Linked DNA regions of Methylotuvimicrobium sp. KM2. Each later gene encodes a partner of the first gene's protein in a complex. Links are inferred from orthologs where the notes say so. Each region holds a gene or a part of one and is shown on either strand. Other genes may lie near its edges.

Region 1 (7,776 bases):
AAAAGGTGCACGTATGCCAAAATGGTCTATGGGTTGCCCAATCTGTTTTAATTCAACGCCAAAGCGCACTAATAATCTAGCTAAACGAGGCTCCATTAATGCAATGCCATAATCGAGTGCGTGTTCCAGCATAAGTGAGATAGAAGAGAAAGTTAAGCTCATCGGTAGGTAATTAGTGGAAAACCGTCTGTTTTCGTGATCATTTTCACGCATATTGTTATTCATCGAATAGTCTTTGTCGGATGGTCTTCTTCTAAAACGAGAGATCAGAGCCATTCTGGATACTTCGCCTGTCTTACCTTCTTTTAGTGAAGTTATACCAGAGCCTCTAAAGTCAAATTCTTTTTTATAATACAACTCAATCGGTAACTTTTTCTCCGTGTCATCTTTTAATGTGATGATACGAATATTTCCAATAGGTTTTTTATCTCTTTTATAAAATAAAACACCATGAACGGCATCGTCATCCCATTCATCTGATTCTTGAAATGCGTTTTCAGAATTCGGCGATAATTTTTTTAATTCTTCACAATAAACCTGGTATCTAACGTGATAAGCTTGCTCTAGTAAATCTTGAGTATTCGCCTTAACCGTATAAAAATAATTTTGATAGTGTTCGCATAGAGTCATTGTATCTTTCATTTGTATCCTTCTTCCTTCTCATATCCTAAAATATTGACTAGACTCTAAGCATAGTTCAAAGCATTTATTTATCTAGAACCCATGTTAGGTCAACTATGAAAGTTTTTCACGGAGAAGTCAGCTCGGAATATCTGCAAAAAGCGGCAGATATTTTTTTACCGATTAAGCATCACAGTTATAAAAAAATGAATATTTCCAACGGAAATATAATAGCCGACATCGGATGCGGGCCTGGGGTAGATGTTGCCGAACTATCGAAAATGGTTGGGAAAGACGGTGAAGTCTTCGGGTATGATCATGATCATGAGATGTTAAAAAGCGCTATCCAGAATTGTAGACAACTTTCTACAATTCAGCAGGCTAATTTAATACAAGGTAGTGCCGAAAAGTTACCTTTCAGGAGTGGGTTATTCGATAGTTGTCGAAGCGAGCGATTATTCATGCACCTCAAACAGCCGGAACAAACACTTTTGGAAATAAAAAGAGTGACTAAAGACAAAGGATACGTTGTTGTTGTGGAAACAGACTGGGCTAGCTTGTCGATCGATACCCAACTTCCCGGAGTCGAGCGTACTCTTTCTCATTATCGTATGTCGCATATGATGAACAATGGTTACTCAGGCAGAAGCCTATACAGGCAATTCAAAAAATGCGGTTTCAGTCATATTGAAGTCGAAGTCTTTCCGATTATTGCAACCGATATAAACCTTTTCTATTCATTATCGGTCCAGCAGATTGTCGAAGATCAAGCCTTGGCCAATCATGCGATTACGGAACAAGAGCTGAACTATTGGCGAACCGACTTACAACGCGCCGCAACGGATGATTCTTTTTATGCCTGTATCAACGTTTTAGTGGTTTCAGCTCAAAAATCTTGAAAAGTATTGAATTTCATAGGCATTCTAAATTAAATAAGCGTACAAAGTTATCTTTACTCTGGTCCGCGATGACCTCCAACGAGGTATTTCTTAATTTAGCTATAAATTCAGCCACATGTCGAACATAAATCGGATAATTAGGTCGTCCGCGAAAAGGAACCGGAGCTAGGTAGGGCGAGTCGGTTTCAATCAAATATCTATCCGCCGGAATTTTTTGCGCCACTTCTTGTATTGCTTTAGCATTATTGAACGTTACAATCCCTGAAAAGGAAATATAAAAATTCAACTCGAGCGCACGAAGCGCAAATTCCCAGTCTTCGGTAAAACAATGGATAATACCGCCGACCGAATCGGCACCTTCTTCTTTCAAAATGCGTAAAGTGTCTTCTCGGGCTTCTCGCGTATGGACGATTAAAGGTTTATTTAAACTTTTCGCCGCCGCGATATGTCGTCTAAATCGCTGGTGTTGCCAAGATAAGTCCCCTTCACTTCTAAAATAATCCAATCCGGTTTCACCGATGCCGATGACTTTTTCGGCTTGGCCGAGTGTGATCAATTCATCAGTTGTCGGCTCCTTTCCGTCATGCGAATTAGGATGCACGCCGACCGTCAAGGAGATCTGAGGATAAGGAGCGACCAATTCGCACATCGATGGATAAGCTTCAAGATCGATGCTGATACACAGCATGTGTTCGATTTGATGTTTCGAGGTTTCTTGCATGAAGCAAGAAAAATCATCTTGATAAGGAGAAAGATCGATACGATCTAAATGGCAGTGAGAGTCGATTAGCATGGGATAACACAGGTATAAAGATTGAGTTTAGTTGAAGGAATTGGTGCGTGAGGCCCGAAAAACCAAACCGTTACATTGTATGGGTGGCTCGATCCGATTCCAGAGCGCCGGCTAAATAGGTCTCTATTTTATTACGTGCCATACCGCCATCCTGATCGCTGAACTGAACACCGATACCGGTAGTACGATACCCTTCCGAACCGGCAGGTGTTTTCCAAATAATTTTACCTGCAATCGGCAATCGCTCTGTTTCTTCCATTAAATTCAACAACATAAAAACCTCCTGCCCCATTTCGTATTCGCGATTTGTCGGAATAAACAATCCGCCATTGGTAATAAAAGGCATATAGGCGGCATAGAGTGCGTTTTTATCTTTTATCGACAAGGATAATATTCCTTGTCTGGGTGATGATGATTCGGACATGCTTTTTCCTATTTTTCGTTAAGCCGCGCCCACTCGATTAATAGCTCTTCGAATAATAATTGTTTATTGAGCTGTGTATCGATGCGGTTTCGACTGATAAGCATAAGATCATAGACGCTATACAAATGAGATAATTCTAAAGTTTGCGCGGATTTGTTCAAGTCTTCAAATAAATCACGATTAATTAGTTTTTCGGCAGGTAATTGAAAACAACATTTAATTAAATCCGTAATCCATCCCGTTATCCAAGTCAATAAGAGGCTAGGCTCCAGTTTAATCCATTGTTCCGAGACAACATACGGATGAGTGCGCAAAGCAGCGATATCGAGCCATTGATTAAAACATTTTCGACGTAATTCAAGGGTATTGTTGTTCGCATAATCCAAGGCCAACAAGGGCGATCCTTTAGATACGCTTAACAATAAGTCACTATCTTTTTTTATTCCTTGATCTAACAACCACTGTTTAACTCGTTCCGGAGCGGGCCTCGAAAAATAGACCTTTTGACATCGACTGATCAAAGTGGCCGGGAGTCGGCTAGGTTTATCCGTGATAAGTAGCAGTACGGTTCGCTCGGTCGGTTCTTCAAGAAATTTCAAAAAAGCATTAACCGCTGAGATATTTAATTGATCGGCCGGTTCAACTATGACGACACGATTTGCCTCATATTGCGGTTTTAATGATAACACCGAAAGGATCTTTCTGATTTGATCGATTTTAATAGTCTTGCCGGGTTCTTCCGGATTCACTCTGATATAGTCAGGGTGCGTTTGTGCATTGACTAACTGACAGCTATGGCATTGGCCGCAAGGCAATCCGTCAGCGTCTGTTTCGGAACAAAGCAAGGAATGCGCGAAACGCTCCGCCAATCGGCTTTTGCCTATGCCTTTATTTCCGGCAAACAATAAGGCTTGAGGTATGCGTTGACCGGTAATGTAACGGACAAGATGCTGCCAATCCGCTTCCTGCCAAGGCAATAGATCAGGAGTGATGGTCATTAAAAACAAACGGGTGTAAAAAACGTGTTATTTCGCTTTGTACATCGATAAGGGGTTGGTCGGATTTAATAACTTTAATACGTTCCGGTTCCAATTTAGCCTGCAATAAATAAGCGCGCCTTACTTGTTCGAAAAAAACCAAGGTTTCGGATTCGATGCGATCCAGCGAACTGCGATGACGAGCGCGCTTGAGCCCTATTTCGACCGGTGCATCGAATAAAAAGGTCAAATCGGGTCGAAGATTACCTTGAACGAAATTTTCCAGCCACTGAATCGCTTGAGCACTCATATTGCGCCCTCCGCCCTGATAGGCGTAGGTCGCATCGGTAAAGCGGTCGCATATTACCCAAGAGCCGGCATGTAAGGCCGGCTCGATCACTTGTTTGAGATGTTGAGCGCGTGCAGCGAACATTAATAACAATTCCGCTTGATCGGTGATGACTTCGTCGGATGACTGTTGTAATAGTAAGTTTCGAATATGTTCCGCGAGGGGAGTGCCTCCGGGCTCTCGAGTAAGAATCACCGGAATTCCGTGCAAGCTTAGATAGTCTTTTAAAAAACTCATATTGGTGGTTTTGCCGACCCCTTCCCCACCTTCAAGCGTTATGAATTTTCCTTTAATCATCATTGTTTCAATTGATAAGTGGTCACGGCTTGGTTATGCTCGGCAAGATTAGCGGAAAAAGCATGCGTGCCATCCCCCTTGGAAACAAAATAAAGGCTCTCTCCTGCCTCAGGATGAAGAACCGCATGTATCGAGGCTTGTCCGGGCATCGCGATCGGCGTCGGCGGTAATCCGTTAATGACATAGGTGTTGTAGGGAGTATGCGTCAAAAGGTCTTTCTTGCGAATATTGCCTTGATAATCCTCGCCCATACCGTAAATAACGGTTGGATCGGTTTGCAGTAACATGCCTTTTTCAAGCCTGCGAATAAACACACCGGCAATTATTTGACGCTCCTCGGGAACGCTCGTTTCTTTTTCGACAATCGACGCCAGTATCAATGCTTGATAAGGAGACTCAAACGGAAGGTTATCCTGCTTTTGCCGCCACTCTTGGTCCAAGATACTCAGCATGCGATCATGAGCCCTTTTTAATAAGGCAAGATCGGTCGTGTTTTTATCAAAGAAATACGTGTCGGGAAAAAAAAGACCTTCGGGATGACCGTAATCGGAATTCAAATAACTGAGTAAGGATTCGCTATCCGATTTATTTAGTGTTTTTTGAATGTAAGGGTGGCTATTTATTTGCTCAAGAAACTGATTGAAATTCCACCCTTCCGGAAAGGTGATGGCATATTGTCTGCTTTTTCCGGATGCGAATAACGAAAGAATATCAAAAGCGGTAGCGCCTTGAGCGATTTCATAATCTCCGGCTTTCAAACGACCGGCGGATTGTGTTTGCAGAGCTAGTATTTTTAACCATAGCGGTTTAACCGCTAATTCTTGTTCCTGAAGTTTTTCAGTAATGCGGACGAACGAATCGCCTTTGCTGATTTCAATATAAACCGGCTTGTCAACTAAAGGCGTAGCTACGAAGTGTTGATAATCGATCCATAGCCAGCCGAGTAAAAAGCTGGTTAATACGATCGAGATACCCACGAGTTTATTCAGCATGCTTGGAGCCATTCATTTTTGTACTGTTCGAGCCAGTCCGTTATTTCGCGGGTTACAGGGCCGACAGCAAATGGCTTGGAACCAATTTGGGTGACTGGCCATAAACCGATGATTGAATTACAAACAAATATTTCATCAGCGTTTAACAATTCGTCGATACCGAAATAACGTTTCGACAAGACTAACGCATTTGATTCAGCGAGTTCCAAGATAATTTCGCGCATAATGCCGGCTACGCCGGAGCGAAGAATCTCGGAGGTATGGAGTTGCCGGTTAATGACATAAAACAAATTAGTCATCGTTCCTTCTATAACGTTGCCATCGGCATCGAGCATTAAACCTTCTTGAATGCCCGGATCTTTCCATTCGGCGCGAGCTAAAATCTGTTCGAGGCGATTAAGATGTTTAATGCCGGCAAGCGCCGGGTTTAGGCCTAAACGGGTAGAACAAAGCCTGGCAGTAATGCCATTGCGGGTATAATTTTCAGGATAATCAGGAAATGGATAAACGCTAATAACACGAGTCGGTTTGATGCTGTCCGGTTGCCGATAACCTCGTCCGCCCGTTCCGCGCGTCAGGATAATTTTTAACACGCCTCGATCGACGTCTCTAGCAGCACACTCAGCTTCCGCGACTAAATTGCCGGTATCTTCTAAAGGGATCTGTAAACGCCGGCAACCTTCGTTTAGGCGGCGAATATGTCTTTCGAAAAAAACCAGTCTGCCTTGCTTGATTTCAATCGTTTCAAATAAACCATCGCCATATTGGAATCCGCGATCCGAAACATCGATGGTGCAACCCATCGCACCATTGATTAAAAACATCGGAGACTTACCTATGTCATCGAACTAATTATTCGAATCGTTTAAAAATCAACGTGCCGTTAGTTCCGCCGAAGCCGAAAGAATTCGATAAAGCGACATTCATCGACATATCCCGAGCAACATTCGGAACATAGTCCAAATCGCATTCGGGGTCTTGGTTATCCAAGTTAATAGTTGGCGGCGCTATTTGATTTTTGAGACTTAATGCCGTCAGTACCGCTTCGATGCCGCCCGCAGCCCCCAATAGATGACCTATCATCGATTTGGTTGAACTAATTGCAACTTTATAGGCATGGTCGCCTAACGCGGATTTCATCGCCTGTGTTTCACCGAGATCGCCGGCTGGCGTGGAAGTACCATGCGCATTGATATAGTCGACGTCTTCAGGATTCAAACCGGCATCGCGTAATGCATTTTTCATGCATCGAGCGGCGCCTTCTCCGCCTGGCGAAGGTGAAGTCATGTGATAAGCGTCTCCGCTCATGCCGTAACCCACCAATTCGGCATAGATTTTCGCACCGCGTGCTTTAGCATGTTCCAGCTCTTCCAGGACAACAACACCGGCACCGTCGCTTAACACAAAGCCATCACGATCACGATCCCATGGACGACTTGCACGTTGTGGATCATCGTTTCTTCTCGATAAGGCTTTCGCTGACGCAAATCCGCCCATCGCGGTCGGTGAAGTGGTACAACGCTCGGCGCCTCCGGCGATCATTACGTCGACATCACCGTATTTGATCATTCTGGCGGCATCGCCAATGTTATGAGTACCGGTTGAACAGGCGGTAACAATCGCAAAATTAGGCCCTTTTAAGCCATATTTAATCGATAAATTACCGGAAATCATATTGATGATATTGCCGGGTACAAAAAACGGCGAAATACGCCTTGGCCCGCTTTTATCATATAGCGCGTAACAGTCTTCAATGCCTGTTATCCCGCCTATTCCGGAACCGATTGCCACACCGATTCTTTCGGCATTATTATCATTAACCTCGATGCCGGAATCCTCGAACGCTTGAGATCCTGCGGCTAATCCGTAATGGATAAAGCCGTCCATGCGTTTCGCGTCTTTTTCAGGAAAATATTGAGAAATATCGAAGTTTCTTATTACGCCACCGAAAGTCGTGGCAAATGCAGAAATATCGAAGGAATCAATGGCGGAAATACCGCTTTTACCATTGACGATTCCGTCCCAGGTTTCCGAAACTGTGTTAGCTAAAGGCGTGACCGCGCCTAGTCCAGTTATTACAACTCGGCGTGTGCTCAATGTTTTGTACCCGAAGTTAATTTTAAAGAGGGGATGTTAAGGCATGCATAAGTGGACATTAACAGCATCCACTTACATACTTCGAACGGTCATATTTTCGGTGGTTTGATGCCCTCTTTTGTTCTATAACGCTCACAACTCAGTTTGCTACTTACGTCCCTGTATGCGTCGAACAAAATTATCATGTCATAATTCGCCGAGAACATGACCGTTCGAAATATAAGCAGTTTTTATGCGTTTTTTTCGACGTAATCGATCGCTTGTTGAACAGTAGTGATTTTTTCGGCTTCGTCGTCCGGAATTTCACATTCGAATTCTTCTTCAAGG
Region 2 (7,732 bases), 1.7 Mb from region 1 along the record:
TAGTTCGTTCAATTTATGTACGAACGCCGACGGGTCGTCCAATTGTCCGCCTTCGCTCAGGATCGCCTGGTCGAACAAAATGTTTGTCAGGTCTGCAAAACGTTGGTCGTCTTGCTCCTCTTTCAGGCGAGTGACCAACGCGTGAGTCGGATTCAGCTCGAATATCGGCTTGCTGCCGGGCATTTTTTGGCCGGCTTCTTTCATGATCCGTTCCATGTTCAGGCTCATGCCGTAAACATCGCTGACCAGACATGAAGGGGAGTCGGTCAAACGGTGCGACAGACGCACTTCGCTGACTTTGTCTTTCAGCACTTCCTTGATTTGATTGACGACCGACTCGAAGTCCTTGTTGACTTCTTCCTGCTGTTTTTTCTCTTCTTCGTCTTCCAGTTTGCCCAGGTCCAGATCGCCTTTCGCTACCGATTGCATATGCTTGCCGTCGAATTCGGTCAGGCTCGAGACAAGCCATTCGTCGATACGATCGGACAGTAGCAGCACTTCGATGCCTTTTTTACGGAAGATTTCCAGGTGCGGGCTGTTTTTCGCGGCCGCGAAGCTGTCTGCCGTGATGAAATAGATTTTTTCTTGACCTTCCTTCATACGGCCGACATAGTCTTCGAGCGAGACGTCCTGTTTTTCGCTGTCGGTGTGGGTCGAAGAAAAACGCAGCAATTTTGCGATGCGGTCTTTGTTACTAAAGTCTTCGATAATGCCTTCTTTGATGACATTGCCGAAATTGGACCAGAAGGCTTCGTATTTTTCGGCTTCGTTTTTAGCCAGGCCTTCGATCAGTCCCAGCACTTTTTTGACGGCGCCGGATTTGATTGTGCTGATTTGTTTACTTTGTTGCAAGATTTCTCGCGAAACGTTCAAAGGTAGCGAGTTAGCGTCGATTACGCCGCGGATGAAACGAAGATAGCGCGGCATCAATTGTTCGGCGTCGTCGGTGATGAAGACTTTTTTGATATACAGTTTTACGCCGTGTTTGGCGTCGCGATCCCATAAATCGAACGGCGCGCGCGAAGGAATATAGAGCAATAGCGTATATTCGTTCGTGCCTTCGACCTTGCTGTGGATATGTGCAAGCGGGTCCTGGAAGTCGTGTCCGACATGCTTGTAAAATTCGTTGTAGTCCTGTTCGGAAATATCCTGGCGTGCTTTGGTCCATAAGGCCGATGCGCTGTTGACCGTTTCTTCCTCAATGCGTGCCGGCGCGGTTTCGTTGCCTTCATCGTCGGTTTCGGCCGGAATTTCCTTGTCCATTACGATCGGTAATGAGATGTGGTCGGAATATTTGCGCACGATAGAGCGCAGACGCCAGTCGTCGAGAAATTCGTCCTCGCCTTCTTTCAGATGCAGAACGATTTCTGTGCCGCGCTGCGGTTTGTCGATCGATTCCAGCGTGTATTCGCCTTCGCCGGAGGATTCCCAAAGCACGCCCTCTTCATGAGAAGCACCGGCTTTACGAGTTTTCAACGTGACTTTGTCCGCGACGATGAACGACGAATAAAAGCCGACGCCGAATTGGCCGATTAGCTCGCTGTCTTTGGCTTGGTCGCCGGTCAATGATTCGAAGAATTGTTTGGTGCCGGATTTGGCTATCGTGCCGATGTGTTCTTGAACTTCTTGACGGCTCATGCCGATGCCGTTGTCGATGACGGTGATCGTGCGTTTATCCTTGTCGAATTCTAGCCGAATTTTCAATTCGCTGTCGCCTTCGTAGAGTCCGTCGTTGGATAAGGCTTCAAAACGCAGTTTGTCGGCGGCGTCGGAGGCGTTGGAGATGAGTTCGCGTAAAAATATTTCCTTGTTGCTGTACAAGGAATGAATCATCAGGTGTAGCAAGTGTTTGACTTCGGTTTCAAAGCCTAAGGTTTCTTTTTTTGCTTCAACGGTCATGCTTGAGTGTCCTCTTATCGATTCAAAAGAAATTTGCATTCGATGTGGGGGCGCTTTGATTATTTTCAAGTCATGAGCTAGACACTTTAGAAACTATGGTTAAAATTGCTTTCATGAATCTAAATCTAAAGTCCAAAAAATTTCTGATCGTCGAAGATCTGGCCAATATGCGTAAAGCGATACGCGAATTGCTGTATACGCTCGATGTGCAGCATATCGTCGAAGCTGCCAATGGTCTAAATGCGATTGCTGCGATGAAAAGGGAGCGTTTCGATGTCGTGTTGTGCGATTACAACTTAGGCGAGGGGAAGAACGGACAGCAAGTATTAGAAGAAGCCAGGTTTCGTAAATTGTTACCTTACAGCTCCACCTTTATTATGGTAACGGCGGAACAAAATCAAAGTATGGTCTTGGGGGCTATGGAAAGTAAGCCTGACGAGTATTTGACTAAGCCTTTTAACGGTCAGCAATTACTGATGCGGCTGGAAAGAAATCAAACTAAAAAAGAGTTTTTCGCCGATATAGAACAGGCAATCGAGGCCGATAATTATAGTCTGGCGATCCAGTATTGCGATAGCAAGCTCCAAGAAGGCAACCGGAAAATGCATTTGCATTTGCAGAAAATTCGTGCCGAATTGGCTGTTAATACCGGCGATTTTAAAAAAGCGGAAAGTATTTACCGCGAAGTGTTGGCCGCGCGAGAGCTTAATTGGGCGCGTCTGGGGTTGGGAATTATCGCTTATTTGCAAGGCGACTACGAATCGGCCGTTGAAGTTTTTCAAAACTTAATCGACAGTCAGCCGATGATGTTGGAGGCTTATGACTGGTTAGCCAAAGCTCATGAAGCGAGCGGCGATTATCTAACCGCGCAAGCCGCGTTAGATAAGGCGACCAAGATTTCACCGCAGGCTATTTTGCGGCATAAGAAATTAGCGGCTTTAGCCGATAAAACGGGGCATTTGGAAATCGCCGAAAAGGCTTATTTATCGGCGGTCAATTTAGGCAAAAACTCCGTTCACAAGTCATCCGGGGATTTTTCCGGGTTGGCCAAAGTTTATTCGAAGACCAATAATAGCGCTGCAGCGCTGAATACGCTGAAAGACATGCGCAAACAGTATATCAATGATCCGGAGGCAGAACTTCGAGCGGCGGCATTGGAGACCGAAGTCTACCAGCAAATCGGCGATGAAGAAATGTCGGAGCAGGCTTATCGGACAGCACAGGCGTTGTGCGAAAAGTTGGGCGATAAAATTCCGAATGATTTGCGCATGGATGTCGTTAAGGCGCATTATTTAAAAGGAAATAATGAATCGGCGAAAGCGATACTGGATCAATTGATCAAGAATAATATCGATGACGAACATTTTATCGGCAACGTCAAGACTATGTTGGGTAGTATCGTTAGCGAGCATCATGCGGATGCATTGATTGCACCGATCAAGCAGGCCCTGATCGAAATCAATAACAAAGGAGTGGATTTGTTCAAGCGAGGGAAGCTATTGGAAGCGATGCGGGTTTTTGAAGAAGCGGCCGAGATTATGCCCGAAAACAAAACGATCATGATCAATATGATCAAGATTTTGATTTATGATTTGAAAAAGTCGGGATTTAATCAACACAAATTTGCAAGGGCTCAGGACTTGATCAAAAAAGCCGCTAAATATGGCGTTAATCCGGATAAAATCGGGAATATGTTGATGCAATTGGAAAAAATGTCTGCCGTGAACGAATCCAAGGTCTAATGTCTATATCCCCTATCAATAATTTTTCGACGATTTTGGCAGCATCGATTCATGACATCAAAAATTCCTTGTCGACTGCCCGCGAATTAATTGCACAATTAGCTAAGCTTGACGGTGTTGCAGAGACTCCCGAATTTCGACAGTTGGAGTTTGAAGCAAGCCGCATGAATAGCAGTCTGATGCAATTGTTGGTATTGTACAAAATCGATTCGTCGCTGTTTTGTCCGGTGATCGATGAGTACCAAGTCAAAGATATTCTCGACGATGTGGCGGCTCAACAGAGGGGCGTGCTGGCTTTGGGCGGGATAGGCTTGATCGTCGAATGTGCCGACGACCTGTATTGTTATTGCGATAGCGGATTAATTAATACCGTACTGATTTCGATCATTAATAACGCCCAGCGTTATTGCCGCAAAACCATTGTGTTATCGGCTTATCAATCCGGCGATTCGGTTTGTTTCCAGGTCGAGGACGACGGCGAGGGTTATCCAGCGGAATTGATAGCGGATTTATCGCATCCGGTTGTGAATGGACCGGGTAATACCGGCCTTGGATTGTTTTTCGCGACAACGATTGCCGAGTTGCATGGCAATGGAACGAAAAACGGTATCGTGCGAATCGATAACGATAGTCGTTTTGAGGGGGCTCGGTTTAGATTGTTTCTGCCATGACTTCGGCGCCTCCGATCAGTAGGCAGATTTGAGTTAGTGTATCCCAAGCATTGCCCTTGGAAGCCCCTTTGATTCGCCGGTCCGCTTCCGTACTCATCAGCAGGGCTTTATTCAATTGCGCTAATTTAAGGCGTTGTTCGGCGCCGAGAACCAGTCCTTTCCGGTTTTCCCAGACTCGAGCGTTTCTGAGCGCCTGATCTTTAGAAAAGCCTTCATATCGGGCGGTTTTGACCGATATCAGCAAACGGATGTCCCGGGTCAATGCCCATAACACAACCGGTTCCGCAGTACCTTCCGACTTCAAGCCTTGCAACATTTTCAGTATGCGTCCGGTTTTTCCGGCCAGCATCACATCGCAAAGATTAAAGACATCGTAACGCGAGCTATCCGCGACGGCCGACTCGATATCGTGTCGGCTTAGTTGTTTGGGGCCGTACAGCACAAAAAGCTTTTCGATTTCCTGTGCGGCAGCCAGCAAATTGCCCTCGACCCGACCGGCCAATAGGCGCAACCCCTCTCGATCGCCGGATAATCCCTTAGTCGCCATTCGTTTTTGCAGCCAGTTGATGAGATCTTGCCCTGAAGGCGGCCATATTTGGATGATGACGCCGGCCTTATCCAAGGCTTGAGCCCATTTTGATTTTAACGAAGCGCTGTCGAGCTTGCCGGATGTGATGAGCAGCAATGTGTCCTCGGGCAGGCGTGAGCAATATTCGGTCAATGCCTTTGAGCCTTCCGCGCCGGGCTTGCCGGAGGGTAGCCGTAAATCGATGATTTTTTTATCGGCAAAAATACTGAATGAATCGGCGGATTCGCCGAGCGAAGCCCATTCAAAATGAGCGTCGACGGTCAATACTTCGCGATTTTCGAATCCGGCTTTTCTCGCGGCGCGCCGGACGGCATCGGCGGCTTCGCCCAATTGCAACGGTTCGTCGCCTGCAATCAAATAGACCGGCGCCAAATTTTTGTTCAGCGCCGCTTCGAGTTGTTCCGCTTTTAAACGCAAGGCTTAGGGACGAGCATGAAATAATTTCGACAAATTTTGGAAGGGGGCTTGGTGGCTCGGTTGACAGGTGTTGGCGTGAATGCAGATTTTGCTCCTGCAAAATCTGCATTCACGCCATCCCTGGCGTTCAGATAGCCGTCTTTAAGGACGTATTCACGGCGTCCTGTCAAGCGAGTCACTAAACCGCCACAAAGCTTAATGCTTATGGAAGTTATTTTGTGCATATTCCTTAATATTTGTGAAGTTGGGTTCGTGTGCGGTCGAGAATTGATCGTACCGCTTGTTTGTACATTTCGTTAATAATTACTTGTTCCTCGTTGGCTTGAGCAATGACCGCTTCCTGGTCGTTGTAATATTCCCGGATAATTTCGACCGATTGATTGCGAGCCAGAACGGCGCCTTGATTATCCAAAAGTTCGTATTCCAATTTGTAATTTAATTCGAACTCGTTTGCTTTGCCGATGGAGCTTAGCGACAAAACGCGCCTATCCAGTTTTTCATTCAACGTATTGATCACCAACTCGGCTTGGCCGATCGAATCGACGATCCGCACGGGAGATGATCTCAATGTCCGAGTAAAGTGGTCGCGCAGACTGCCCGAAGCTCCCTGCAGATAAACCTTGTTGATATCGTCGGGGAGGTCGACGGTTCCTTGTAGTCGGTATCCGCAGGCGCCTAACGCCAATGTCAGTAAAATTAGCAGGGCTATTTTCAATCTCATGCGCGACCTCGTTTCATACGACGATATTGACTAATTTATTCGGTACGACAATGACTTTTTTGACTGGTTTATCTTCGATAAAGCGTTTGACATTATCATCGCCGAGAGCAATGGCTTCGATTTGCTCCTTCGAAGCGTCGGCGGCCACTGAAATTTTGCTGCGCAGCTTACCATTGACCTGAACGACAATGTCGAGCGTGTCGAGCCGCATCGCGCTCGAATCGGCTTTGGGCCATTTGGTATCCAGAAGACTGCCGCTTTGTCCCAAATGTTCCCAAAGCCGCTGACAGATATGTGGAACGATAGGCGACAGCATCAGTACGATCGCGCTGAGCGCTTCTTGCCGTATAGCCTTGGCGTTGTTCGAGTCGGCGGTAAATTTTGCAATGGCGTTTAAAAGTTCCATGTTCGCCGCGATCGCGGTATTGAAGGTATGCCGCCTGCCCAGGTCGTCGGTGACTTTTTCGATGGTTTGATGCAGTTGCCGGCGAAGGTTTTTTTCATCGTCGGTCATTGCATTGCGGTCGAGTCCAGGCGTCGGTAGATCGTTTTGAACATGCTGATGGACTTGTTTCCAAAGCCGGCGCAGAAAACGGAACGCGCCTTCGACGCCGCTGTCGGACCATTCCAGCGATTGTTCGGGCGGCGATGCAAACATGATGAACAAGCGCACCGTGTCGGCGCCGTATTGATCGATCAAGGCCTGCGGGTCGACCGTGTTGCCTTTCGATTTCGACATCTTGCTGCCGTCTTTCAGCACCATGCCTTGCGTCAGCAAGTTCTTGAACGGCTCGTCAGGGGCCGGCATGCCCTCGTCGCGCATCAATTTGGTAAAAAAACGGGCGTACAGGAGATGTAGTATCGCGTGTTCGATCCCGCCGATGTATTGATCGACCGGCAGCCAGTATTTCGCGGCTTCGTCGACCATTGAGTCCGCTTTGGGACTCGCGAAACGCGCGAAATACCATGACGATTCCATGAAGGTATCGAAGGTGTCGGTTTCGCGCCGGGCCGGTTTGCCGCATTTCGGGCAATCGACATGCGAAAAGGTTGGATGCGCGACCAATGGCGATTGCGAACCGTCGAGCACGACGTCGCGCGGCAATGTTACCGGCAGTTGGTCTTCAGGGACTGGTACCGTGCCGCAGTCGTCGCAATAGATAATCGGAACCGGCGCGCCCCAATAGCGTTGTCTCGAAACGCCCCAGTCGCGTAGTCTGAAATTGGTCTTGCGCGTGCCGCGGTTTTCTTTTTCGAGTTTTTCGGCGATCGCGATGAAAGCTTGCTCGGAGGTCAAGTCGTTGAATTCACTCGAATTGCGCAGTATCCCTTTGTCGGTAAAGGCTTGTTCGGCGCAGCTGTCGTCGGAATCGTCGAGCGAATGAATGACCTGCTTGATAGCAATGCCGTATTTATGCGCGAATTCGAAATCGCGTTGGTCGTGCGCAGGCACCGCCATGACCGCGCCGGTACCGTAACCCATCAACACGAAATTCGCGATCCATACCGGCACTTGTTCGCCGCTGATCGGATGCACGGCCTTGATGCCGGAATCGATGCCTTTTTTCTCCATGGTTTCCATCGCCGCTTCAGAGGTTTCCATGATTTTGCACTCCTCGACAAAGCGCGCGATTTCGGCATTGTTTTCGGCGGCTTTAAGAGCCAAGGGATGTTCGGCGGCAACGGCCAAGTA
Region 3 (7,697 bases), 2.4 Mb from region 1 along the record:
CATAATCGGTTTTCGCCTGATCATGACGCACTTCAGTCAATGCGATATCCCATAAGGCCGACCTAACTAATCCAGCAACACGCAATTTGAACGCCCGGCTTTGCGATTGCCGGCTGTCATCGGCACGTTGAGCAATATTTTGTTCGGCATCGCGTTGCCCGAAGTTCCACAAGGGCACACTTACCACTGCATCGAGAATATGCAAGGTACCGCTGGTCGCTTCCAAAAAAAACAAATCCGCAGTAGCAGGCCCTGCTATCCAACTTTGCCCGCGCTCAGCAAGCGCTTTCGCTTCATCTTCCAACGCTTTGAGCCATGCGGCATCAGGATAATGTTCGGCAGTGGTATCGATCAAACCGGCCAAAGTCATGGTCGGCTCGACTTCAATTGGATCGAAATGATCGACGATCATTTCGCTGTCTGCCCATACGCCGAATGACGACAGCAGGCAGCAACACAGCAAAGCGCCTGTTAAAGGCTTGAGGGGAATCATATTGAGCTCCGCAATATGCGGCAGCAGGGCCGCAACTGAAACAACGAGTCGGATACTCAGCGAATCCGACGATCTATAAACTGTTTACAGTTGCACAGGCGGCGCGCGTGGCGCTTGAGGAGAGGAGGACGTCCGGCCGGAAAGCACATTCGGCGGTGGAGAAAACGCGACTTCGAAACCGAGACATTCATCCGGTTCGGGAAACACTAAAGCAACGAACACTACGGCAAAAGGAAGCCAATCGGATAGCAGCGTCGTTTCGGTTTCAATGCCCTGATCCAAATCGATCACGGACGAGTCGAATAACGCCAATACATCATCGTCGTCGTTCGCTACGTTGAATTGCTCAAAGCCGGGCATATGCAAGCCGTCCGACAACTCGTCCACCATCGGATGCGCATGCACCAACGGCGCGATCGATTGCAGGATCACGAGAAAAATGACTAAGGCTTTTGTGAAGGGCGTCGACATGGGGCTTATGCTATGTCAAATAGTGATTGGTGGCAATAAAAAACAAGCGTGTCTCAATCAATTCAGTTCGTTCCTCACCGAATCCTAGCGAGTTTGGAAACGCTTCGATATCGCGGTCACTTAGGATCGCTCTACCTCAGCAGAGCCCGCAGGAGCGCGTTTTGTTAGGCTGGAGCATGTAAAATATGCTCAACGACTTGAGTCGGTAATGAGATCCGATCGAATAATGAAGCAGGGTATAAATAATCTTCGCCTGACTCATCAATCACCCTTATTTGTTGATGCTTTTCAGCATCGGAGTCATTTAGCACTTCGTAGAGTTTGCGCGTTTCAAGCGAAACTTCATAGCCGCGATTATTGATGCAAATTGCAAATTCGTGTTTATTCATGGCTGTGTGTCAATATAACGCTTAATTTTAAATTCTCGTTTGCCGATACCCGAAGCCTCATACCAGTGAATTTCAGCTTCGCGAAGCGATCCATCTTGTAAACGAACGGTTGCAAAACCTTTGCGCTTACGCCAATTGCCTTGCCTATAAATTTTGCGAAGCCTTGGTAGCTCTCTAATCGCCAAACCACGAGCAAACGTTTCCGGATGTTTTATGTTTCCAATAATTTCAAAATCCATTTGTGGATTGTAACGTAATCAACGGAAACATGCTCAAAGGGTCAGTGAGTAGCTCTGATGTGACGCAGTGGAATCCGGAATAATCAAAGCCGTGTTTGCCCCGGATTCCGTAAGCTCCATCTGCCGGGCTACTCACTAACTTTTGATCTGATATCTGTTTTGACCGATTATCCGTTTTCATAACGCCCCTTTAAGAAGGGATGCATCAGTACAACCAGACAAGCCATAAGGCTTGCCTGGTTTTTCAAGGTAGCACTAAAAATTTAGGTAAAAATAGAAACTGCCGAATTTTTTCATTATTTATGTCACTAGTTTTTCACTAATTTGGCACACTTTTCAATTTTTGTGGCACCCGACAAAAAACACCTACACATCCAAATTCGTAACATCCAAAGCATTCTTGACGATGAAATCCCTGCGCGGTTCGACGATGTCGCCCATTAGCGTTGTGAAGATTTCGTCGGCGGCGATTGCGTCTTCGATGCGGACTTGCAGCATGCGGCGGCTGTTGGCGTCGAGCGTAGTTTCCCAGAGTTGTTCCGGGTTCATTTCGCCCAATCCTTTGTAGCGCTGGATGTGCTGACCTTTTTTGACTTCTTTCATCATCCACTCGAACGCTTGTTTAAAACTTTCGACCGGCTGCTGGCGTTCGCCCATCCGGATATTAGACTGCTCGCCGAACATGCCGGCGGTACCTTCGGCGTATTGCGCGATTTTCTGATAATCCTTGCTGTCGAAGAATGCCGCTTGCAGTATGAAGGTTTTGGTATTGCCGTGATGGCGCTTGTCGACCGTTAGCGTGTAATCACCAGCCGAGCGGTAATCGAGTTCCATCTTAAATACCATTTTGCTTTGCGGATTGTAGAGGCGTTCAGCCAATTGGCTAACCCATGCTGCCAATCGTTCCTTGTCTTGTTTGATTTCGTCACTCACGCGCTCCATATAGACTAATTGCTCGAGAAACACGTCATCGTAGCGGCTGGTCAAGCGATTAATGATGGCTAGCACCTCGGTGTATTCCTTCGCCAATTTCTCCAAGCCTTGGCCTTGTATCGGCGGTGCACTGTCATCGGTATGCAGTGCTGCTTTGTCGAGGGCTAGTTGTATCAAGTAATCGTTCAATTGCGCATCGTCTTTGACGTAATGTTCCTGCTTGCCCTTCTTGACCTTGTACAGCGGCGGTTGGGCAATATAGATATAGCCCTTTTCGATGATTTCCGGCAATTGCCGGTAGAAGAACGTCAACAGCAAGGTGCGTATGTGCGATCCGTCGACATCGGCATCGGTCATGATAATAATGCGGTGATAACGGAGTTTGTCGAGATTGTATTCGTCCTTGCCGATACCGCAACCAAGCGCGGTGATCAGTGTGCCGACTTCTTCGGACGAGATCATTTTGTCGAATCGCGCTTTTTCGACGTTCAAGATTTTACCTTTTAGCGGCAATATCGCTTGCGTGCGACGATCGCGGCCTTGTTTCGCCGAACCGCCCGCCGAGTCACCCTCCACGATGAACAATTCGGATAGGGCCGGATCTTTTTCCTGACAATCGGCTAGTTTTCCGGGTAATCCGGCAATATCCAATGTGGTTTTGCGACGCGTCATTTCCCGCGCTTTTCGGGCGGCTTCACGGGCTCGGGCCGCATCGATGATTTTATTGACGATAGCTTTGGCGATTTGCGGTTTTTCCAATAAAAATTCCTGCAGTTTTTCATTCATCGTTGATTCGACCAAAGGCTTCACTTCCGATGAAACTAATTTGTCTTTGGTCTGCGAGGAAAACTTAGGGTCGGGGACTTTGACTGAAAGCACTGCCGTTAACCCTTCCCTTGCATCGTCGCCGGTCGTCGAGACTTTTTCTTTTTTCGCTAAACCGTTATTTTCGATGTATTGATTGATAGTACGGGTTAACGCCCCTCTAAATCCGGCTAAATGCGTGCCGCCGTCCCGTTGCGGAATATTGTTGGTATAACAAAAAATATTTTCCTGATATGAGTCGTTCCACTGCATCGCGACTTCGACGGTTACACCCTCTTTTTCGGCGCTAAAGTGAAACACATCGGGAAATAACGGCGTTTTATTTTTATTTAAATGTTCCACGAAAGCGCTGATGCCGCCTTCGAATTCGTAGACGTCTTGTTTATTGGTGCGTTCGTCTTCCAGACAAATTCTGACTCCGGAATTTAAAAACGATAATTCTCTGAGTCTTTTCGCCAAGATATCGTAGTGGAACTCGACATCGCCGAAGGTCTGATCGCTCGGTTTAAAATTAATTTTGGTTCCGCTACCCTCGGTCGGCCCGATTTCCGCCAATGGTGCTTGCGGTTCACCCATGAGATATTGTTGTTTATAGAGTTTTCCGTTTTTCCTGATTTCCAGATTCAACTCCTCAGACAAAGCGTTTACCACAGAAACACCGACTCCGTGTAATCCGCCCGAGACCTTGTAGGCGTTGTCGTCGAATTTGCCGCCGGCATGCAACACAGTCATGATGACTTCCGCAGCGGATCGCCCTTCTTCTTGATGAATATCGACGGGAATTCCTCTTCCGTCGTCAGACACCGTAACCGAACCATCATTATGAATGATAACCTTAACCTCTTTGCAGTACCCGGCTAAGGCTTCATCAATCGAGTTGTCAACCACTTCAAAAACCATATGATGTAACCCTGTTCCGTCATCGGTATCCCCAATATACATGCCCGGTCTTTTTCTGACCGCATCTAAACCTTTTAGTACCTGAATATTGGAACTGTCGTACTGCTTATTATTTTCGCTCATGTGTGTTTACTACCTTCTCAATGTGCCAATGTTTCACGTGAAACATTACGCTTGTTTAATTTCACCATGTTCCACGTGGAACATTTTATAGTTTTTAAGTTTACTTAAATCACCATACTCAGACATCTCAGTGGCCGTCATAAAAACCTGAACATTCATTGTTTGTAAATATTCTATTAACAGAGATCTTTTAGTCGTATCCAATTCAGCAGTGAAATCATCAATTAAAACACAGACATTATTACTCTGATGGGTCGACAACAATTGTACTTGCGCAAGTTTTAAACATATGACTAACAATTTTAATTGTCCGCGTGATACAAAGTCCTTGGCGAGTCGATTATTAACGGAGACAGTTAAGTCAGCACGATGCGGACCACTATGCGTCATTTTATAGCGCAGATCACGATCGAGATCATCATCCAAGGATTGGATAAAGCCTTTACCGCTATCCCAACCGGATAAATAATCGAATTGAACAGTTTCAGCACCTAAAAATCGACGGACAAAATCTTGAAAAACGGGCTCAAGCCTTTGTAAATAGGTTCGTCTATATTGATCGACTATTGTACCGTAATTAACCAATTCATTATTCCAGACTTGGATGGAGTGCGTTTGCTTTTGTTTGATTAAAGCATTACGTTGATTCAATGCGGTTTTGTATTGTCGCCAAGCCAAGAGGAATTGTTCGTTTTCATTGAAAGTCCCCCAATCGATAAATTCTCTTCTGATTTGAGGGCCGGTATCCAATAGACGATAAGATTTAGGTTCAATCAATTGAATAGGCAAGGCATAAGCAAGCAAATACCGAGGTTGATTAGGTAATTGCTGAATTCGGATTTCAGAAACCTTCCCATCGAATTGTACGCCTAGTTGGCAACTGCTGCGCCCGCCCTGTTGCAGCACTTTGCCCGATACGATCAAGTCATTTCGATCAAAGTTTACGACTTGTTTGATATGCGTGGTTCGAAAAGAACGTGCGCGGCCAAGAATAAATATGGCTTCAAGAAAAGAGCTCTTACCGCTGGCATTAGCTCCGTAAATTAAATTGAGTCCAGGCGATGGTTGTAGACTGGCTTGCCGAATATTTCTAACATTAAAAATGTCGAGCTTTTGTAAACTCATCGGTTATTAGTTGCTAGTCAAAAAAAGCACCCGGTTAACACCGGTTAGATGAACAAGCTCGGTTTTTTGTCGCTTCCACATTTGATAATGACTGCGATTTAGAAATTTCAGGAAGTTAGTGAACAGTTAGCCATAAAAAAGCATGCCGAAGCAATAACTGATTCAGTTGATTTAAAAGGCTTCATTTATCCGTTGAAAAAGTTCCCCAAAATTGCATAAAGCAAAGATCATAGACGCATCGGCATCACGATGAATCGATAAGCTCTTGTTTCCGGTTCGTCAATGATGCAGCAACTGGAATTACGTGCAATGGTCAACTCGGTAATTTCCGAATCGATATTGGAAATCGCATCGAGCACATATTGCACGTTAAACGCAATCGAAAGCGGTTCGCCAACATAATCGGTGACAATTTCTTCTTCGGCTTCTTCATGTTCAGGGTTGTGCGCACTAATTTTCAGCGAATCCGAAGAAAGGTCGAAAGTTACGCCTTTGTATTTTTCATTGGATAAAATCGCCACTCGAGTTAATGCATCTTTTAATAACTGGCGTTGAATATGAATCGGCGTTAGAAAATCTTGATGGAAGACACGGTTAAAATCGGGGTATTTGGCATCGACCAATTTAGCTGAAAAGATCGTATTATTGATCGTAACCCTTATGTTATTACTAGAAAATTCAACCAAAAGTTCAATTTCAGGATCATCCAATAAACGCACCAATTCCATAACGCCTTTTCTTGGCAGGATGATACGCGCTTCATATCCGGCTGGATTTTCTAAGTTGTCTTCGAAAACCGATAAACGATGTCCATCGGATGCGACGAGTTTGATACGCGAATTGGAAATGTTGAGCAATAAACCGTTGAGATAATAGCGTACATCCTGAGACGCCATACAAAAAACGGTCTTTTCGAGCGCTTTTTTAAAAAGTCCGGCATTGATGGTAAACCGATGATCTAACACGGATTCTGAAAATTCCGGATAATTTTCGGCAGGCAGTGTACTTAAAATAAAGCGGCTACGCCCGGAAAGCACCTTAACTTTGTCGTCGGCGACTTCCAATTTGATATCGGCACCGGTCGGTAGCAAGCGGCAGATGTCGAGAAACTTTCGGGCGGGTAAAGTAATTTCGGCAAAAGTCGTATTTTCTATTGCAATTTCGGTAACAATTTGAACTTCAAGATCGGTACCGGTCATTAACAGGCTGTCTTGACGAAAAACCATCAACACATTCGACAAAATCGGCATGGTTTGTCTTTTTTCAATCACACTGACAATTTGCTGCAATGGAACCAATAGCCGTTCTCTATTAATAATATATTTCATATAAGATATTTATTTATATTTACTATTAGTCTATAAAAAAAACGTGATAAGTCGTTTAATATCTTATATATCAATAACTTATCTTGTAAGAAACCGGAGTTTAAGGCTGTGGATAAGCGCTTGATAAAAAGAGGATAACTCGCCTTCTCTGTTAATGACTGCAGTTATCCACAAGTTAAACACCGTTAATGCGACAATGTTCTCAACAGGTTTAAATAATCTTCCTCAAGTTTTACATCCGAGTCGCGCAAGGAGGCAATGCGTTTACAAGCATTAATAACCGTGGTGTGATCGCGTCCACCGAATGCTTCGCCGATTTCCGGAAAACTGTGCGAAGTCAATTCACGAGCTAGACACATAGCAATTTGCCTTGGTCGGGTAATGGATTGCCGCCGATTTTTCGACGATAAATCCGCAACCCTAATCTTAAAATATTCAGCTACGGTTTTTTGTATGTTATCGATATTGACGAGCTTATCTTGTAAGGAAATCAGATCGTGCAATGCTTCTTTGGTAAATTCAGTGGTGATTTCGCGTCCGGTAAATTGTGCATTGGCAATGACTCGTCGTAATGCACCTTCGAGATCTCGTACATTCGAAGGAATCCTTTTACCGATGAAAAAAGCGACTTCCTGAGGTAGATCGACACCCGCCATCATTGCTTTTTTCATTAAAATAGCGGCACGGGTTTCAAGGTCCGGCGGTTCGATTGCAACCGGTAATCCCCAGCCGAAGCGCGATTTCAAACGGTCTTCCAAACCGACGATTTCTTTCGGGTATTTATCGCAGGTTAAAACGACCTGGTGCTTTTTTTCCAACAACGTGTTGAAGGTATGGAAAAACTCTTCTTGAGAGCGTTCCTTGCCGGCAA
Region 4 (7,725 bases), 630 kb from region 1 along the record:
CTTGGCCTTCAATCTCGGTTTTCGCGGCGGGGGTTTCGCTCAATTGAGTATAGCCCCCTTTGATGTTGAGCGAGGGTAGGCGTTGATTTTGGGCCGAGTACAGTTGTTGTTCGGATGCCTCGGTATCGGCCTTGGCCGATTTAATTAGGTGGTTTTGGTTCAATGCCTGCTCGAAAGCTTCTTCTAGTGTTTCTGCTTGAACGCAAAAAACCGGCAATATTGCCAACAATACACTGTATTGTTTAATGCTAATCGGTCGCATTCAAAACACCTCGCAGGTAAAGCGCAATAACTTGGTCGACCAAGAGGCGCTTTTGTTCGGGAGAGGGTGGTGCACTGATGCCGAGCAAGCATTGAAAATGCAAATCGCCTTTGAGCAGGCTGAAAAATGCATCGGCCGCAAATTCAATATCGGGAATATCAATGTGCCCGCTAGTTTTCAAATTATGGAGATAATGCTCCAATTGAGTTAGTGCTATTTTAGGCGCGCTGTCGTATACGACTTGCCCAAGTTCAGGAAAGTCTCGGCATTCGGCGATTACGAGCCGGTAGATTGCCAGGGCCTCCTCGGTAAAAATCAAATCGATAAATGCTTGGGCGATTTCACGAAGATTTTTTTTGATGTCGTTCGAATCGGGTGTGATTTCGGCCATGGTGTCCAGTAAGGATCGGCACAATTCAAAAATGACCGCGGAAAAAAGCGCGTTTTTATTATCGAAATGTTGATATAGAGTCGCTTTAGAAACCGGCGCTTCTTTGGCGATTTTGTCCATGCTGACTTGATGAAAGCCATGTTTTAAAAACATGCGGGTCGCGCCTTCGATGATCGCTTCTCGTTTAGGCTCACAGGGTTCCGATGACATAATTAGGCTCAAGAATAGATTTATCGGACAATACTAAACTAAACAGTTTAGTTTTAAAAGAGGCTATTATTATTCTACAAAAAGCATTTCACCATGAAGATTATGAAGAATAAGGAGTAAATTCAATAATTTGTTATGCGTTTGTATGGAACTTTCGCTCACCCAAGAGGTTAGCGTGAATGTTTAGGTATTCTCTTGAAATGCTCCATGAACTTCATGTGCTTCATGGTTAAACTATCGAATTTAGGATTCTGCTCGGTGATGATTTCTTACCGTCGATATCCACGCCAATGAGTAGGCAAGGCTAGTTTCTTATGCGGTTTTACGGTTTATTATGGCGAACTTATTTCTTTTAGAAGTAATGCTAGATGTAGCCGGTCCGGTATTTCTAATTTATTGAAAATAGAGGTTAAATGGGCTTTGACCGTTCTTTCGGATATGTTGAGCTTGGCTGCGATTGCTTTGTTGCTTTCGCCGGTTTTGATAAGCTCGGCTACATCTAATTCGCGTTTAGAAAGCAGGGTTAATTTATTTTCAACATCCTGCCGGTGATGTCGATTTTTTCTTATGTCTCCGCTTAACTCTGACAGTGCATTGATTAAACGAGGGATTAAATGTCTTTGTATCCAGATATCCCCTGTCAATAGGTGGTTCGCAGCTTTCAGGAGTAATTGGTCGACGGTATCCATTTCGCAATAACCGGAACATCCGGAAGCCAAGGCTTCGATTTGATTGTCGTCGGACCAATTTTGGCCTATGACAAGCACTTTAAGGTTTAGTTGCGCTAGTGAAACTAACGTGGAAAAACTGGAATCGAGAAGTTCCGCATCGATAACGACCAAGTTGATAGCCGCGTGAGCGGTATTTTCAGAAACTTTGTTCAGATCATGCAAAATTTTGATTTTATGTTCCTTACTGAGGATGCTCGCCCAGCGTTCGGCTTGATTTGGAGCTTCGGATAAAATAATAATATGTGCCACTTTTGCCTGATTCCTTAATTAATCGCCGGCATAAGATTTGCCTATGTAATAGCTCTCGCGTTTAGGAGGGCTTGCGATCGGCTTGGATGCTTGGATTAATTTGTTTCGATTATACCGGCGAATGACAATATAAGGTACGAGTTATGATTTCTTCATGCAATTCGATGGATTAATTTTTACTTTCTCTGTGGTCGGCAATCGGAACAAGTCATGTGTACAGAGGTATAGGGTAGTATCTGTGAATGTGACTTTAGAGTGAGAATAGGGTCGATAATGATTTCTCAAAATACAAAATAATACCTGATTAGCAAGATGCTTCAGCTTGCCGAAGCCAAGTGTCCGAGCTGGGGTTAGTCGTAGTCGCAAAAACTAAAATATGCTGTTACCCAAGCTCCAGCTTGGGTAACCTGTTCAGGAAGCTCTAGCTTCCCGATAATCAAGAAAGATTTAACGAGCGAGCGAGTCGGGGGTGATTGAAAATGCGCGGAGGTTGTGTCGGTCTCAGGAAGCTCTTGCCCTGAGCGCAGCCGAAGGGGGAGCTTCCGGTGTGTCTTTCCCAAGCTGGAGCTTGGGAAAGAGCGTGATGTGGGTTGGCCGTTTTTAGCTTGACGCGCATGTCTTGCGAACCCCGACCTGCTAGGGATATGCTGATCTTTGGGCTTTAGCTGAAGAAACTTGCTAATCAGGAAATAATATGCCCCGAACGACTATTTTCTTGATCAGAGGTGAAACTTCCAGCTTCCTGATAGTCAGAATAAAACTTACAAAATGCGTTTTACCATGAAGGTCATGAAAAACAATGAGTTAATTCAATGCTTAGGATAAAACCTTTCTTTCTGTCACTTGCTACTGTGGTCTGCTTTGAATTCTAAATCGCTCAGTTTTCGTTTATTGGTTTCCGCCGGCGTCGTCTTAGCCTCGTTTTTTATATTGGTTGCCATCGTCTTGGAGCAAGGCTATCGAGAAAGCGCCGAGCAAACGCTCCGGGAAAACTTAAAAATTCAAGTTTACTCGTTGTTGTCGGCTGCTGAGCTGACTCGAGCCGGACGAATCAAGATGCCCAAAGAGTTACGAGAGCCGCGCTTCTCGAATCCAGGGTCCGGCCTTTATGCTTGGATACAGCCGGTCGATGCGGATGTCGTGTGGTTTTCCCCTTCGGCAATCGGTTTGACCGCCTCTTCAGCACCGGACATGGATTCTGGTCAATTTGTATTTTTGCTCGACGAACAGGGTCGTTATGTATTGCATTACAAAGTGATTTGGGAAAATCACCGAGGCAAGGAGCAAAAATATATTTTCAGCGTAGCCGAGGAAAGTATGTTTGTCGCTAAGCAAGTCGATCGATTTAAAACGGCATTAGGTTCTTGGTTGCTGGCGATGGGCTTGATTTTAATTTTGATTCAATTTTTAGTCCTGCGCTGGGGCTTGAGTCCGCTTCGTTTGATCGTAAGAGACCTGGAGTCGATCGAACGAGGAGAAAAGTCTCTTCTTGACGGTAGTTATGCTACTGAATTGCGAGGATTGGCTGGAAATCTTAATGCGTTGATTAGCAGCGAGCGGGCACATTTAGAACGTTATCGCAATACGTTGGCCGATTTGGCTCATAGCTTAAAGACCCCGCTGGCTATTTTAAGGGGGAGTATTGATTCGCCGGTGTTGGATAAAAAGACTGTACACGATCAGATTTCTCGTATGGATGAAATCGTGGAATATCAACTGCAACGGGCAGCGGCTAAGGGCGAAAAGAAGATAACCGGCACAATGGATGCTGCTATGGGAGTTGATAAGATTATAGCGTCAATGAAAAAAGTACATGCGGATAAGCCAATTGTTTTTGAGATCAAAAAGCCTGATAAATTTAAGATTTATTGCGAACAAGGGGATTTTTATGAGATCGCCGGTAATTTAATCGACAATGCTTGTAAATGGTGCGATAAAAAAGTCAGGGTTAGTATTTTGAATAAAAATCAAATCAAACAAGACGGCTTTTCGTTTTTATTGCAAATCGAAGACGACGGCCCGGGAATTCCTGTAGATCATCTAAACGATATTTTTAAACGAGGCGTCCGGGCCGACCAAAATACCGATGGGCACGGGATAGGCATGGCGGTGGTTAATGAAATCATCGATTTGTTGGGAGGGCAATTGTTGGGCGATAAAAGCCAAAGTTTGGGCGGCATGCGCTGGAGGGTTTATTTGCCGTAAAATTTATATGAGGTTTTCAGTTAATAATTTATACTGTTAGCTAAACTTCTTTAAACTATTTCTATAGTTTTTTGGCTAAATTAAAGTTTCTCCGGGGATGTATCCATGAACGAACCTAAATTATCATTTCCTAATGAATTAACTGAAAATGGCAATAAACCGGAATGGAGCGGCGGGATTTACTCGAGACTTAAAAAAGAGCCGCAAATGAATTGGGATAAAAATCCGGTCGATATTACGGGTTTTTTAAAAAAAGAACCGCCTGCCTCGACAGTTGAGGGTGAGCCGGTCGATTGGAAAGAATATGCTGTTCCCGAAATGAATGAAAAAGAAAAATTACTGAACGAATTGTTGCTGGAAAAAGATAAAACCATTGCGGCCAAAGATGAAATTATCGATTTACAAAGGAAGTTGATCGAGCAATTGTTGAAAGACCGCTAAGGTTGAATCATTAACCTTCTCGGCGATAATGCTTTTTCGATAATTGAATGTGATGAAGGGATCAGGGTAAACGCATTAAAATAATTAATATATCAATATGTTATCTTGTTGCTTAGAACGCTTAGTCAATTCAGTTTAACTTATGGTACCCCTCCCCGGGCCCCGTTAGGCCGCGCCGAGCACTGGCGATTTTGCCGAGAATAGCCCGTTAGGGGAGCGGCAGGGATGCCGCTCGTTTTCGGAGGGCTAAGGATAGCCCTTCCGAAAACCCTCGGCAAAATCGTCAGCGCGCAGGATGCAGCGGCCTCCGGGTGTCTGCTGACTCGCGCCATCCGGGCGCTCGCACTTCGTGCGCCTTTGGCGTCCCAATCCGCTCCCGGCGGATTGGTCTTTTGGATACTTTTCTTTGGACAAGCAAAGACAAAATCGCCTGGAGCGATTTTGAACAGCTTTAGCTGGCCCGCGGGGCGAAACCCAGGGATGGGTTTCGCAGCAGTATCGCGGTTGTCGGTCCGCGAACCGACTACACATAAGCGTCGCGATAGCGACACAAAGCGTTATTTAAATCCTATAGTTAACCAAGAAAAAGGAATATTTTAACTATCTGATTTTCTATAGTGGTTTAATGCGTTTGCCCTAATGAAGGGATAGGGTGGCGAGACAAGTACATTGGATTTAGTTTAGCAAAGTAAAATAAATTCAAATTTACGGTTGAATTAAACGAATGATTCAAGGATAATGCCCGTTCTCAGCCAATCAGGCTGTTAAGTAATTATGGTAACCGTGTCGGTCCTCCCGCAACGATACGCTGTAAACCCCGCCAGGCCCGGAAGGGAGCAACGGTAGCAGCGGATTCGTGTGCCGGGATGCGGCTGGCAAGGTTACCGCCCAATCTTAAAGTAACCTTCTCTCCGAGTCTGTAATGACTTACCAGGTTCTCGCCAGAAAATGGCGGCCTCATAATTTCTCCGAAATTGTTGGTCAAGAACATGTTGTCAAATCGCTGATCAATGCATTGCAACATGATCGTCTACATCATGCCTATTTATTCACCGGTACGCGCGGCGTGGGTAAAACCACGATAGCTCGAATTCTCGCCAAGGCCATCAACTGCGAAAACCTTCAAGGTCATAATCCTTGCGGCGAATGTAATGTCTGCATTCAACTCGACCAGGGCCGCTTTCTGGATTTAATCGAAGTCGATGCCGCTTCCCGAACCAAAGTCGAAGATACCCGAGATTTGCTCGAAAATGCGCAATATGCGCCGAATAGCGGTCGTTACAAAGTCTATTTGATCGATGAAGTCCATATGCTGTCGGGGCATAGCTTTAACGCCTTATTGAAGACGCTCGAAGAGCCCCCGCCGCACGTCAAGTTTTTGCTGGCGACTACCGATCCGCATAAAATTCCGGTGACCGTGCTATCCCGCTGCCTGCAGTTCAACTTGAAAAGAATGCTGCCGGAGCAAGTCTTCAAGCAAATGGAATTTATTCTTCAGCAAGAAGGCATCGAATCGGAATCGGCGGCACTCAGATTGCTGGCACGCGCGGCCGACGGGAGTATGCGCGACGGTTTGAGTTTGCTCGACCAAGCGATTGTTTATGGCAATGGCAAGGTTGGTCTCGACGATGTGTGTTTGATGCTTGGAACCATTGCTCAACATCCCGTCAACGATTTGCTGACCGCCTTGGCTGCTGCCAATGCGCAGGACATGCTTAAAGTGATCGGCGAAATGGCCGATTTGACTCCCGACTTCGGCGATGTATTGCAACAAATTTTGCAAGCGCTGCATAGGATCGCGCTTTATCAAGCGGTGCCCGACTCTATCGAACACGAGTTCGATGCGGATATGATTGTCGAGTTGGCTAAACTTTTCAGCCCCGAGGATATTCAGCTTTATTATCAAATTGCATTGATCGGCCGGCGCGATTTGGATTTAGCTCCCGATCCTAAAAGCGGTTTTGAAATGGTCATGCTGAGAATGCTTGCCTTTAAGCCTTCCTCGTTGCAGACGTCAACTACATCGGTCCCGCAACCGGCATACAGCGAGCCGGCAAAAAAACCTACAAATAAATCCGTTCCATTGCTCAAGGGTGCCGAACACGCTATAAAACCCACGGACGCTTTTGAGCCCGGTCCGTCCGGACCGGATACAAGCCAATGGGCCGACATGATAGCCGCGATGAGGATCGGCGGAATGACTCGCGAATTGGCGAATAATTGTGTGTTGCAAAGTATTGATGATAAAGTCTGTACATTGCTGCTCGACCCGGGGCATAAGCAATTAAGCGGCGCCCGAACGGTAGAGAAATTACAAAAATCGCTGCAGGATTTTTGCGGCAAACCGATCAAGCTCAACATTATTACCGAGAAAGCCGAAGTCGATACGCCGGCGGTACAATTACAAAAAGACCGAGAAGATTTGCAGCGTTCGGCGGTCGAGGCTATCGAAAACGACGAGACGGTACATGCGCTTAAAGAACGATTCGACGCCAGAATTTTGCCCGGAACGATAGAACCGGTCGCTCAACAAGACAGGAGAGACACATGAAAAATGCCCTAGGCTCATTAATGCAACAAGCCCAAAAAGTGCAGGAAGAATTGAAAAAAGCCCAGGAAGAACTTGCGCTAATGCAAGTACAAGGCGAATCCGGCGGTGGCCTGGTAACGGTCGTGATGACCGGTAAACGGGAAGTGAGAAAAGTCAGCATCGATGACTCGTTGGTCGGCGACGACAAGGATATGCTGGAAGATCTAGTGGCGGCAGCAATTAATGATGCAGTTCATAAAGTTGCTAAAATGAAGGAAGAAAAAATGTCCGCATTCACTTCCGGTTTTCCGATGCCTCCCGGTTTTCAAATGCCGTTCTGATATGATCAGGCAGGGATTGCTCGGGCAATTGATTTCGGATTTATGCGCCTTGCCCGGTGTCGGCCCTAAATCGGCGCAGCGAATGGCGTTTTATTTGTTACAGCGAGACAGGGATGGAGCTATACGATTGGCTGAAACGTTATTATCGGCCAGCAAAAAAATCGCATATTGCGAACAATGCAGAACCTTGACCGAGGACAAGCTGTGTCGGCTGTGTGCCGATAAATCCCGCGATTCATCGATGGTTTGCGTTGTTGAAAGTCCGGCCGATGTTTGGGCGGTCGAGCAAGCAGCAACTTTTAAGGGCGTTTATTTTGTGTTGCATGGACACCTATCTCCGCTCGATGGCATCGGTCCCGAAGAAA

What was found.
Region 2: the proteins of WJM45_RS10265 (region 1) and holA are in contact, whole or in part, in a cryo-EM structure (PDB 8GIZ), measured with the Escherichia coli proteins. The link is inferred for Methylotuvimicrobium sp. KM2 from one-to-one orthologs.
Region 3: the proteins of WJM45_RS10265 (region 1) and dnaN are in contact, whole or in part, in a cryo-EM structure (PDB 8GIZ), measured with the Escherichia coli proteins. The link is inferred for Methylotuvimicrobium sp. KM2 from one-to-one orthologs.
Region 4: the proteins of WJM45_RS10265 (region 1) and dnaX are in contact, whole or in part, in a cryo-EM structure (PDB 8GIZ), measured with the Escherichia coli proteins. The link is inferred for Methylotuvimicrobium sp. KM2 from one-to-one orthologs.

Annotation. Positions count from the first base shown.
Region 1 is NZ_CP150634.1:2,417,892-2,425,667, reverse strand. What follows is about bases 1,741-4,740. They hold WJM45_RS10265 (DNA polymerase III subunit delta'), read right to left. Parts: upstream 3,736-4,740; coding sequence 2,746-3,735; downstream 1,741-2,745. Other genes in these bases: mltG (endolytic transglycosylase MltG), read right to left, coding at 4,360-4,740; tmk (dTMP kinase), read right to left, coding at 3,719-4,360; WJM45_RS10270 (PilZ domain-containing protein), read right to left, coding at 2,384-2,737; WJM45_RS10275 (TatD family hydrolase), read right to left, coding at 1,741-2,313. In the rest of the region: WJM45_RS10285 (PEP-CTERM/exosortase system-associated acyltransferase), read right to left, coding at 1-642; WJM45_RS10280 (methyltransferase domain-containing protein), read left to right, coding at 738-1,520; more of WJM45_RS10275, read right to left, coding at 1,534-1,740; more of mltG, read right to left, coding at 4,741-5,352; pabC (aminodeoxychorismate lyase), read right to left, coding at 5,346-6,176; fabF (beta-ketoacyl-ACP synthase II), read right to left, coding at 6,205-7,449; acpP (acyl carrier protein), read right to left, coding at 7,680-7,776. UniProt on the Escherichia coli protein: Part of the beta sliding clamp loading complex, which hydrolyzes ATP to load the beta clamp onto primed DNA to form the DNA replication pre-initiation complex.
Region 2 is NZ_CP150634.1:4,157,730-4,165,461, reverse strand. Bases 3,306-6,261 are described here. They hold holA (DNA polymerase III subunit delta), read right to left. Parts: upstream 5,319-6,261; coding sequence 4,293-5,318; downstream 3,306-4,292. Other genes in these bases: leuS (leucine--tRNA ligase), read right to left, coding at 6,053-6,261; lptE (LPS assembly lipoprotein LptE), read right to left, coding at 5,548-6,039; WJM45_RS17535 (HAMP domain-containing sensor histidine kinase), read left to right, coding at 3,641-4,312; WJM45_RS17540 (response regulator), read left to right, coding at 3,306-3,641. Outside these bases: molecular chaperone HtpG, read right to left, coding at 1-1,899; more of WJM45_RS17540, read left to right, coding at 2,013-3,305; more of leuS, read right to left, coding at 6,262-7,732. UniProt on the Escherichia coli protein: Part of the beta sliding clamp loading complex, which hydrolyzes ATP to load the beta clamp onto primed DNA to form the DNA replication pre-initiation complex.
Region 3 is NZ_CP150634.1:632-8,328, reverse strand. What follows is about bases 4,777-7,697. They hold dnaN (DNA polymerase III subunit beta), read right to left. Parts: upstream 6,827-7,697; coding sequence 5,726-6,826; downstream 4,777-5,725. Other genes in these bases: dnaA (chromosomal replication initiator protein DnaA), read right to left, coding at 7,012-7,697; recF (DNA replication/repair protein RecF), read right to left, coding at 4,777-5,498. In the rest of the region: WJM45_RS00040 (TolC family protein), read right to left, coding at 1-493; WJM45_RS00035 (hypothetical protein), read right to left, coding at 578-964; WJM45_RS00030 (hypothetical protein), read right to left, coding at 1,129-1,353; WJM45_RS00025 (hypothetical protein), read right to left, coding at 1,350-1,592; gyrB (DNA topoisomerase (ATP-hydrolyzing) subunit B), read right to left, coding at 1,959-4,373; more of recF, read right to left, coding at 4,419-4,776. UniProt on the Escherichia coli protein: Confers DNA tethering and processivity to DNA polymerases and other proteins. Acts as a clamp, forming a ring around DNA (a reaction catalyzed by the clamp-loading complex) which diffuses in an ATP-independent manner freely and bidirectionally along dsDNA.
Region 4 is NZ_CP150634.1:1,785,205-1,792,929, forward strand. What follows is about bases 4,777-7,725. They hold dnaX (DNA polymerase III subunit gamma/tau), read left to right. Parts: upstream 4,777-5,411; coding sequence 5,412-7,040; downstream 7,041-7,725. Other genes in these bases: WJM45_RS07640 (YbaB/EbfC family nucleoid-associated protein), read left to right, coding at 7,037-7,360; recR (recombination mediator RecR), read left to right, coding at 7,362-7,725. In the rest of the region: WJM45_RS07605 (TolC family protein), read right to left, coding at 1-262; WJM45_RS07610 (TetR/AcrR family transcriptional regulator), read right to left, coding at 249-863; WJM45_RS07615 (response regulator transcription factor), read right to left, coding at 1,196-1,843; WJM45_RS07620 (ATP-binding protein), read left to right, coding at 2,705-4,048; WJM45_RS07625 (hypothetical protein), read left to right, coding at 4,154-4,489. UniProt on the Escherichia coli protein: Part of the beta sliding clamp loading complex, which hydrolyzes ATP to load the beta clamp onto primed DNA to form the DNA replication pre-initiation complex.